3 regions of the Endozoicomonas sp. SCSIO W0465 genome follow, and region 2 is predicted to be linked to each of the others. Evidence: predicted binding sites of a transcription regulator. Region 2 holds the regulator's gene; each other region holds the start of a gene.
The links. Region 2 encodes PhoB, which activates phosphate uptake and scavenging genes when phosphate is short. Its sites were predicted from a motif close to TGTCATANNNNTGTCANA; they were not measured.
Positions count from the first base shown of each region.

Region 1: a site for PhoB is predicted at 1,302-1,319, ahead of pstS (phosphate ABC transporter substrate-binding protein PstS). Genes of this name have one in related genera too.
Region 3: a site for PhoB is predicted at 1,211-1,228, ahead of MJO57_RS01710 (PstS family phosphate ABC transporter substrate-binding protein). Genes of this name have one in related genera too.

Region 1 covers NZ_CP092417.1:3,962,039-3,965,320, forward strand. Annotated here, with positions in the region: gene MJO57_RS17770 (hypothetical protein) at 1-314, shown strand, start outside; gene MJO57_RS17775 (hypothetical protein) at 486-698, opposite strand; gene pstS (phosphate ABC transporter substrate-binding protein PstS) at 1,408-2,457, shown strand; gene pstC (phosphate ABC transporter permease subunit PstC) at 2,517-3,282, shown strand, end outside.
Region 2 covers NZ_CP092417.1:6,308,677-6,311,958, reverse strand. Annotated here, with positions in the region: gene phoR (phosphate regulon sensor histidine kinase PhoR) at 1-1,082, opposite strand, end outside; gene phoB (phosphate regulon transcriptional regulator PhoB) at 1,260-1,949, opposite strand; gene ubiA (4-hydroxybenzoate octaprenyltransferase) at 2,147-3,055, opposite strand.
Region 3 covers NZ_CP092417.1:365,511-368,792, forward strand. Annotated here, with positions in the region: gene MJO57_RS01705 (hypothetical protein) at 1-222, opposite strand, end outside; gene MJO57_RS01710 (PstS family phosphate ABC transporter substrate-binding protein) at 1,350-2,375, shown strand; gene MJO57_RS01715 (Na+/H+ antiporter family protein) at 2,438-3,282, opposite strand, start outside.

The DNA of each region.
Region 1 (3,282 bases), 2.3 Mb from region 2:
ACGTGGACACGCTGCTGAAGCTACCGAGCCTCCAGAAGGATGGCCAGCTTGACCGGCAACTGCTGAGTTCCATTTCTTCCATCTGCAATGGAAAAGGCTTTCCCAAAGTCGGGGACGTGGACACGCTGCTGAAGTTACCGTGCCTCCAGAAGGATGGCCAGCTTGACCGGCAACTGCTGAGCTCCATTTCTTCCATCTGTCATGGTAAAGGCCTGCCCAAAGCCAGGGACGTGGACACGCTGCTGAAGCTACCGGGCCTCCAGAAGGATGGCCAGCTTGACCGGCAACTGCTGAGCTCCATTTCTTCCATCTGACATGGTAAAGGCTTTCCGAACGAGAATTTAGTTTCACGAATTATAGAATCTATAGGTCTCAAGAATCTGGAACTACCAGAATATATTGATGAACTACTTTCATCAGAGAATTTTGTTATCAATGAAAACTTTTGGGAGTCACTTTCAATAGACAAAATACTCTGACTCTTATCAACAATCATTTATCGAGGTCCATGGGCGGTGCAGTAAACTTACGAAGTTTTCCCGGCTTTTGCTGTCTGTGCTCTCGAACCAGGCAAAGGACTCGTTATTGATGATGTTGCAGTAACGTGATATTGGTGCAGAACGCAGGCCTGCAGCATCGGCCCGCGTAATGATGTCCATAAAGGCAGGCTGGCGGTTTAGCCGTAATGGTTTGTCCATTGGCTGTCACCCATTGCTCTAAAAGATATTCAATATTGGCTGTTTGTACCGTCAGCTCCTGAACATGAAAAGAGGTGGTTCCATTCCTGACTGATCCTTGCGGCACATCAGTGGCAGCAATTCTACCTGCTCTGTGAGCTGAATGATTTGCTCTTGTTGCTGAGTGATGAATCTCAGTAGATCTTCAGGTTGTAGCTGCTGGTGTTCTGAAAAAGCCATGCTGAGAGGATAGGTGACTGACCGAAATTATCCTGCTTCCAGCGCTTTTTGAGAACTTACGGTAGATATTATTGCTTAAGCCACCTTCAGTAGGTGATTGATAACTTGGCGGTGGCGGCTCATAAAGATGGTAGTAACTGTTTGGAGCTAAATGATTAAAACGCCTTTGCGATCCGAAAAAACACCCCTTTGAATCTCTATCCATAAAGATAATCAGCAGGTTTTCAGCTGCGCCACTGTCACTTGGTATACCAGAATCCAGCTTTCATTGGGTCCTGCATGCCTCAGGGCATACCAGTTAACACGATGGTGGAACCAGAAGGCGATTTTCTGACCCTGGCTCTTTACGTTAGCCAGCTGCCACAACCTCAAAGCAGAACAAAATGTCATACAACTGCAATATACAAGAAATATTTCTGTAACATTCTCCCCTTATTCTTTCTTCCATCAAACACAAACACTCTCAAAGCGTTTTCGGAGGAAAAGAACCATGACGTTCTTAAAGTCAGTTGTCGTATCCTCAGTATTAGCTGCTGCTGTTTTTTCCACAGCAGCCAGTGCACAGTCAATCAACGGTGCTGGCGCCAGCTTTCCGCACCCGATCTATGCCAAGTGGGCAGAAGAGTATAACCGGGAAACCGGCGTAAAAATTAACTACCAGGCCATCGGTTCCGGTGGCGGTATTCGCCAGATTACTGCCAAAACGGTTGATTTTGGTGCCACCGATGCGCCTCTGGATCAACAGAGACTCGGTGATGAAGGCATGATCCAGTTCCCAATGGTGATGGGTGCTATTGTGCCGGTGGTCAATATTCCGGGTATTGAACCAGGTGACCTGAAGCTGACCGGCAACATTGTCGCTGACATCTATATGGGCAAGATCAAAAAGTGGAATGACGAGCGCATAACCACCATCAATCCGGATCTGAAAATTCCGGGACAATCCATTTATGTGGTACATCGTTCAGACGGTTCCGGAACCACCTATAACTTCACGGACTACCTGAGCCGGGTGAGTGAAACCTGGAAAAACGACGTCGGCACCAACACCGATATCACCTGGCCAAAAGCAGCTACCACCATTGGCGCTAACGGCAACGCCGGTGTGGCCAACTTTGTCCGCCGCACCCGTGGCGCCATTGGCTACGTTGAGTACGCCTTTGCCAAGCAAAACAACCTGAGTCACACCCAGCTGGCCAGTGCTGAAGGCAAATTCCTGCAGCCCACCATGGAAACCTTCCAGGCGGCGGCAATGAACGCTGACTGGAAAAATGCTCCGGGTTTCCGCCTGCTGCTGAATAACCAGCCTGGTGCTGACTCCTGGCCAATGACCGCAGCGACTTTCATTCTGATGCACAAGGACCAGGTTGATGCCGGCCGTGCCAGAGAAATCGTCAAGTTCTTTGACTGGAGTTATGAAAACGGCGGTGAGATGGCCGAAGCACTGGACTTCATCCCCATGCCAGACAGCGTCATTGAACTGGTTGAAAACACCTGGAAAGAACAGCTGACCACTAACGGCAACAAGATTATCCAATAAACCCATCTTGAGGCAGGCCTTTCGAGAAACGGGGGAATACCCGTTTCTCCCTGACAGTTATGCATTCCACTACCAGTGCTCTCACATTACGACCTGGCGCTATCAACGGCGATTCCATCTTTCATCGCCTCAGTTTTGCCAGTGCCGTGCTCATTTTCCTGGTGCTGATCGGCATCATTCTCTCTTTGATCGATGGCGGCTGGCAGGCACTTGCCAAGTTCGGCCCCGGCTTTATCTTTAGCAACACCTGGGATCCCGTCGGTGGTGAATTTGGTGCCGCTGCAGCGATATACGGTACCTTGGTTTCATCGTTGATCGCCATTGTCATCGCCATTCCCGTTGGCCTTGGCACTGCCATTTTTCTGGCCGAGCTGGCACCGGACTGGATCAGCAAGCCGGTAGGTATGGCCATCGAGCTATTGGCTGCAGTGCCCAGCATTATCTACGGCATGTGGGGCCTGTTTGTCTTCGCCCCCTGGTTCTCTGAAGGTTTCCAGTTCTGGGCACTGGAAAACCTGGTAAACATCCCACTCATCGGCCCCTGGTTTGATGGTCCCCCTATCGGCATCGGCCTGCTGACTGCCGGAATCATTCTGTCGTTTATGATCCTGCCGATCATCACCGCCCTGACCCGCGACGCCCTGAAAACCGTTCCCAATGTGGTGCGTGAAGCGGCATACGGCATTGGCGCCACACCCTATGAAGTCATTACCCGGGTACTGCTGCCTACCATCAAAAATGCCGCTGTCGGTGCCGGTATTCTGGGTCTTGGCCGGGCCCTGGGTGAAACCATGGCCGTTGCTTTTGTTATTGGCGGTGCCAACC
Region 2 (3,282 bases):
TGAACAGGGTCAATGCCAACGCCATTGTCTTGAACCATCAGGTGTCCACCTTCCTGATCCTGCCACCATTTCACCTGCACCCTTCCTCCGAATGGGGTATAACGGATAGCATTATAAATCAGGTTAGAAAAGGCACTGCGTAGCTCCATGGCATCACCCGTTAATGAGGCACCATCTTCGCATTCGAGTTGTAACTGGTGTTGATTTTCGCCACTCAATGCTTTGGCGTCATTCATTATTCCTGCAAGCAGGGGCTTGAGCCTGACTGACTGGCTGATTCTTTCCGGTTCAGTCGCTTCAAGGCGTGAAAGCAATAAAAGGTCTTCGATCAGGCGCTGCATTCTGGATGCCTGCTCCTGCATTTGGTCAAAAGCACGCTTAAAGATGGGCGGTGTATCAGGATTCATTGCCATACCATCACTCACCGTCTCCAGATAGCCGGAAATGACCGTCAGTGGCGTTCTCAGTTCATGGGAAACATTGGCAACAAAATCGGTTCTCATGATTTCAAGTTGATGCAATCGAGTGACATCCCTGACCACTAGCAGTCGATTACCCTGACCATAAACAGTAATGGCAATTTGAAGTTGCCGGCTCTCGTGAACGGGTGAATCGATCTTAATTGGCTCTTTGCCGTGACTGTTTTCCATATAACGGGCAAATTTGGGGCTTCTGACCAGATTTGTCAGGGGTTGCCCCTGGTCATCAGGCATTTGCAGGCCCAGTAACTCTCCAGCAGCACGATTCCACCACTCAAGGGAACCACTCTGGTCAGCCATGATGATTCCGTCGTTTAATGCTGCCGTTGACTCCTGGATGCGTTCTATCACGCTGGAAAGTCGTTGCTTTGAACGGTTGTGTTTGCGCTGTATTCTATAAATACCATCAAAAATCTCACCCCATACGCTTGAGCTTTCGGGGGGATCCAGCTCTTTGTGAGCAGCCTCTTCAAGCCATATAAGCAATCGGTGAAGTTGGTGGTGGCTCCAGAAAAGATAGAATAATGTCGCAATAAAAAGCCCCAGAAAAATCTGGTCAGCCAGCCAGCCTGCAAGCAGGCCAATTGCAAGAATTGACACCATTCGACCAGTAAACCAGGATCGGATAGAGCTTGTCACATGTAATTCCGAAGTTTGTTTAGCGGATGACTATTTATCCTGCTCAACTTACCCTGCTCATCCTCTTACTGTTGTCTGAGGATGTCGAGGAAAACAGTTCAGATGTTGTTTTCAGTTACCGCAGCAAAATCTTGAGTCAGGTTATGACTTGGTGGAGAACCGGTAGCCTGTATCTCTAACGGTCTGAATGTAATGCTCATAGCCACTGCCCAGCGCTTTTCTCAGACGGCGAATATGGACATCAACCGTTCTTTCTTCAACGTACACATTGCCACCCCAGACCTGATCAAGCAACTGCCCACGGGAATAGGCACGCTCCTGATGAGTCAGGAAGAACTGCAGCAGCCGGTACTCAGTTGGTCCCATATCGGCAGGGTTACCATCAATACTGACCCGGTGGCTGACAGGGTCGAGTACCAGCCCTTTGACGACGATGGGTGATTGTTCAGCGATACCCTGAGTTCTGCGCAGTACGGCCTTTAGTCGGGCAGCAAGTTCACGGGGAGAGAAAGGCTTGGTGATGTAATCATCCGCACCGGTTTCCAGTCCCTGGATTTTGTGGTCTTCTTCCCCTTTGGCTGTCAGCATAATAATGGGTATTTCTGCTGTCAGCTGGTCACGCTTGAGTCGCCTGGCCAGCTCGATACCAGAGATATCCGGTAGCATCCAGTCCAGCAGGATCAAATCAGGTCTGTTATCAACCACCAATGAGTGCGCCTGTTTTGCATCAGCGGCTTCCAGGCACTGGTAGCCACCCATTTCCAGAGCCATGGCGACCATTTCCCTGATGGGTGCTTCATCATCCACAATTAGAATTGTTTTGCCAGACATGAGAATGCCCCAAGGTTGAATGAGTGCAGATTGCTTTGATAGCTATTTATCTATATGTCAGATATTACAGCGAGGGAATGTTACAGAAAAATGACGCTGAGGAACATTTGATGAAACTTTGGCCAATGCATTTGGAATAGCTCGCATTGGCCTGTGGCTGTTACTCTTTCGTCATAGAGAGTCATCATAGAGAGTCGTCATAGCGAGCAGGCGAAACCGAGAAACAAGGCAGCACCAACCCAGTGATTAGCAAGAAAGGCTTTGAAACAAGGACCCCTTTCCCGGTTGCGGGTTAACCATTGCTGGTGGATAAAGCCCGCAGCGGCAACAACAAGGCTTAAATAGAATGGCCAGGCTAATTGAAGCTGTAACCCGATCATCAGCAGGGCTATCAGGGTAAAAGTCTGGAAGCAGCCAATCAGCAGATTGTCCATTTCGCCAAATAAAATAGCCGTAGACTTAATGCCGATCTGCAAATCATCGTCTCTATCCACCATGGCATACTGAGTATCGTAGGCGACAGTCCATAACAGATTAGCGGTAAACAACAGCCATGTCTGAGTTGTCAACGTGCCGATCTCGGCTGCAAATGCCATGGGGATGGACCAGCCAAATGCAGCACCCAGGACCACTTGAGGCAGATAAGTGTGTCGTTTGGCAAAGGGATAGGCTGAGGCAAGTAGCAGGGCGGCAAAGGATAAATAGATGGTCAGGGTATTGGTGGTCAGTACCAGTAGGAAGGCAACTAAAAACAGGCAGGCAGCGAATACCAGGGCTTCTTTTGGGGTAATTTTTCTGGTCACCAATGGGCGCTGGTGGGTTCGTTTTACCTGACCATCAAAATGTCGGTCAGCGTAATCATTAATAACACAGCCTGCACTTCGAGTCAGAATGGCGCCCAGAATGAAAACCACAAGATTATGAACAGTGGGTGTACCCTCGGCTGCAAGCCAGAGTGCCCAGAGCGTTGGCCATAGCAGTAAATAAATGCCAATAGGGCGATCAAGGCGAGCCAGTTGAATAAAGTCTATCCAGCGTGGCAGATGCTGATCCAGCAGCTCTTTACATTTATTAGCGCCTGTTATTATCGATTGTATAAATTTCATCTGCGCCCTTGGAATTTTGTGGTTTGAAATATAGTCAGGGCCTTCCAGCCGTTAAATTTTGTGCCGATAAACTTCTTGTAAAAAAGAGTATTAGCATCCTGGCTTCCTGATTCCAATGGCTATGTACCATGAAAATGCCGTTCACCCGGATTTCTGTTTTGTCTTCCTGGTTTGCATGATCGGCATTTTCCGTTCATGGCTGATAGTCCTTGTTCTGTCGGCCTGCC
Region 3 (3,282 bases), 1.3 Mb from region 2:
GTCGTTGAGCAATGGTAAAATAGTTTCAGGATGGTGAAAGTCTAACCATACCAAAGTCTGAATCAGCATGGTTGTATTAAGCGCTCCCATTTCTGCCAGCGAGGGCCAATTGGCCTGTTGCGGCTTCATGATCACCCGGTCAATCGCCTTACAGGTTATTGGGAGAAGGGCGTTCCAGAACAGTTTTACAACGCCGGGACAGGTATCGGGAAGCGCCCCCATAAGACGCTTGAACCCGGCAAAACAGGTTGAGACATAATACCTGTTACTTTTCCTGACTACCTGAATAACCTCTTGTTCTGTCAGGTACCCTAGCAAAAACTGCAGGCTTTCCTCTGTTCCGTATGTCAGTATATTAAGGGTATTCGCCCTTACAAATGCTCCGGGGTTCTGTGCATGCTCACAGACTTTTTTGAACAGCGCGAAGCTCATCAATTCGCAACAAGCACTTTCTGTGGGTATTTGGTAACCAAAATCGAGCAGCTTTTCGAGCACGCGTTGATTGTCGGCATATATAAGATGCGAAAAGATTAAATGATGGATGATCTTACCAAATGAATCTGAAGTAACTGGTGATGTATTTGTCCTTTGAAGATCAATAATTGCTGCTTTAATAGTCTCGTTGGATAGCCATCCGGATTTTACTTTTAACTTTTTCAGTAATGTAATCGCAGCGTTATTGACTGAGGGTGATTCAGGGTTTTGGCTCTCTGGTATGCAACAGTCTTCTCGTCCCTGACTACTGCCGGATGCACGTACAGCAGAATAAATGCCCTGGGCCGGTTTGGTTATCGACCACCGATCGATCGACTTTTCACCAACTGAATGATATTCAAATCGGGAGTTATCGGCTAAAGTCCCGTAGTCAGAATCAGCTGGGGGGCCGGGACTGAATGGTTGAGAGTTAATTGTTGCTTTGCTATCCAGAGGGGGTGATATTGCAGCGGAAGCCCGCAAAAGAGAAGTATCCATAGTCATGTTCCTTTAATGCGCCGGGATCGCCCTTATCCTGAATTATTGTATTATTTTAATTGGGAATTCGGTGACGCTGGCCATCCGTGATTTATACGTTTATGAACTTGGACCGTTAAACAAACAAAAAGTTTCCTTTCCGGATTCGACTGGTACAGGTAGCAGGTAGCCTCTGTCTGTGAATGCCGGTTCCTCTTTAGCTATCTCTGCATGCATTTTATCCAGATAATTATTCTGCCTTCATAGAATTGTCATATTAGAACGCTATATTTGATTTCCAGAAGTTAAGTAAGGAGGCTCATGCCTCGGATCAATCTTTGCTAGCCCCGGAGGGTACTTTTAATAGGACAGGGCGTGCGAAACCTGGAGAGCAAATGATGAAAATAAAAAAACTCGTAACGTTCTTATCGGCTCTGGCAGCATCGGCCCTGGCAGCGTCTGCTGCTGCAGTACTGGCCATAGGCTCAGCAATGGCCAGCCCGCTGGATCCAACGCTGCCAACGTATAATAAGTCCAGTGGGGTATCCGGTAACCTGTCATCCGTCGGCTCAGATACGCTGGCTAACCTGATGACGCTCTGGGCCGAAGATTTCAAGCGTATTTATCCCAGTGTGAATGTTCAGATTCAGGCTGCAGGCTCTTCCACTGCACCTCCCGCTCTGACAGAAAGTACCTCAAACTTTGGACCCATGAGCCGGAAAATGAAGGATAAAGAGCTGGAGGCATTTGAGAAAAAGCATGGTTACAAGCCAACGGCAATTCCTGTGGCTATTGATGCGCTGGCTGTCTTTGTGAACAAGGATAACCCCATCAAAGGTCTGACCATGGCTGAAGTGGACGCCATTTTCTCATCAACTCGCAAGTGTGGTGCCGACAGTGATGTAAAAACCTGGGGGGATCTGGGTCTGAGTGGCGCCTGGGCGAATCGATCGCTGCAGCTCTATGGGCGTAACTCGGTATCTGGCACTTATGGCTACTTCAAGAAGAAGGCCCTGTGTAAGGGGGACTTCAAAAACAGTGTGAATCAGCAACCCGGCTCCGCCTCTGTTGTTCAGTCTGTCTCTGCATCACTGAATGGTATCGGTTATTCCGGTATTGGTTACCAAACCTCCAGCGTAAGAACCGTTGCACTTGCCATGGACGAAGGCCAGGCCTTTGAAGAAGCGACGCCGTTGAATGCCGTTAATGGCAGTTACCCTCTGTCACGTTTCCTTTACGTCTATGTGAATAAGCAGCCCAACAGGCCATTGCCTCCACTTGAGCGAGAGTTCGTTAAGCTGGTGCTTTCCAGACAGGGGCAGGAAGTGGTGGTGAAAGATGGCTATATCCCACTTCCCGGCGAGGTGGTGGATAAATACCTTGCTCAGCTGGGTCTTGATAATACGACCGTTGCCAGCAAATAACGGCATTGCTGGCGGTAAACCGCAGACAAACGCATCTGCCCTGCCTGCGGTTTGCTGCCAGATTACAGAATCATCGCTGCGATCCAGCCAAAAAGGATCATGGGAATGTTGTAGTGCATGAATGTGGGAATGACGGTGTCACGAATGTGATCGTGCTGGCCATCGACATCCAGCCCGGCTGTTGGGCCAATGGTAGAGTCTGAAGCTGGCGAGCCTGCGTCACCAAGAGCACCGGATGCACCAACAATTGCTGCGGTTGCCAGAGGTGAGAAGCCAAGAGCCAGTGCCAGCGGAACATAGAGTGTGGCAATGATGGGGATGGTTGAGAATGAAGAACCAATGCCCATAGTGATCAGCAATCCAACAACCAGCATTAGCAACGCAGCCAGCGCTTTGCTGCCAAACACCAGCTCCTCAACCATGGCGACCAGTGCCGGGATATCACCGGTTGCTCTGAGTACTTCGGCAAAGCCAGAAGCAGAGATCATGATAAATCCACACAGTGCCATCATTCTTACGCCCCGGGCAAAGACATCATCCGCTTCCCGCCAGTACACCACACCGCCAAGGATCATCATCACAAAGCCTGTGGCTGCACCCATGGCCATGGAGTCAGTAAACAGTTGAACACCGAGTGCTGCGGCGATGGACGCCAGGGTCATCAAGACTGCCTTTGGCTCCATGGTTTGCTGCTCTTCTTCAGCCGTTTTCAGGGCATCCTCATCAATGTGGTAGTGACGAGGTTTCCGGTAAGTCCAGAATACGGCGACAAGCAGGCCAATAAACATGCCAAACACCGGCAAAGCCATGGCCAATGGCATCAGGTCAGGGTCAATATTCAAGCCATTATCGTTGAGATTGCCCGCCAGGATCTGGGTCAGATAGATATTCCCGAAACCAATGGGGA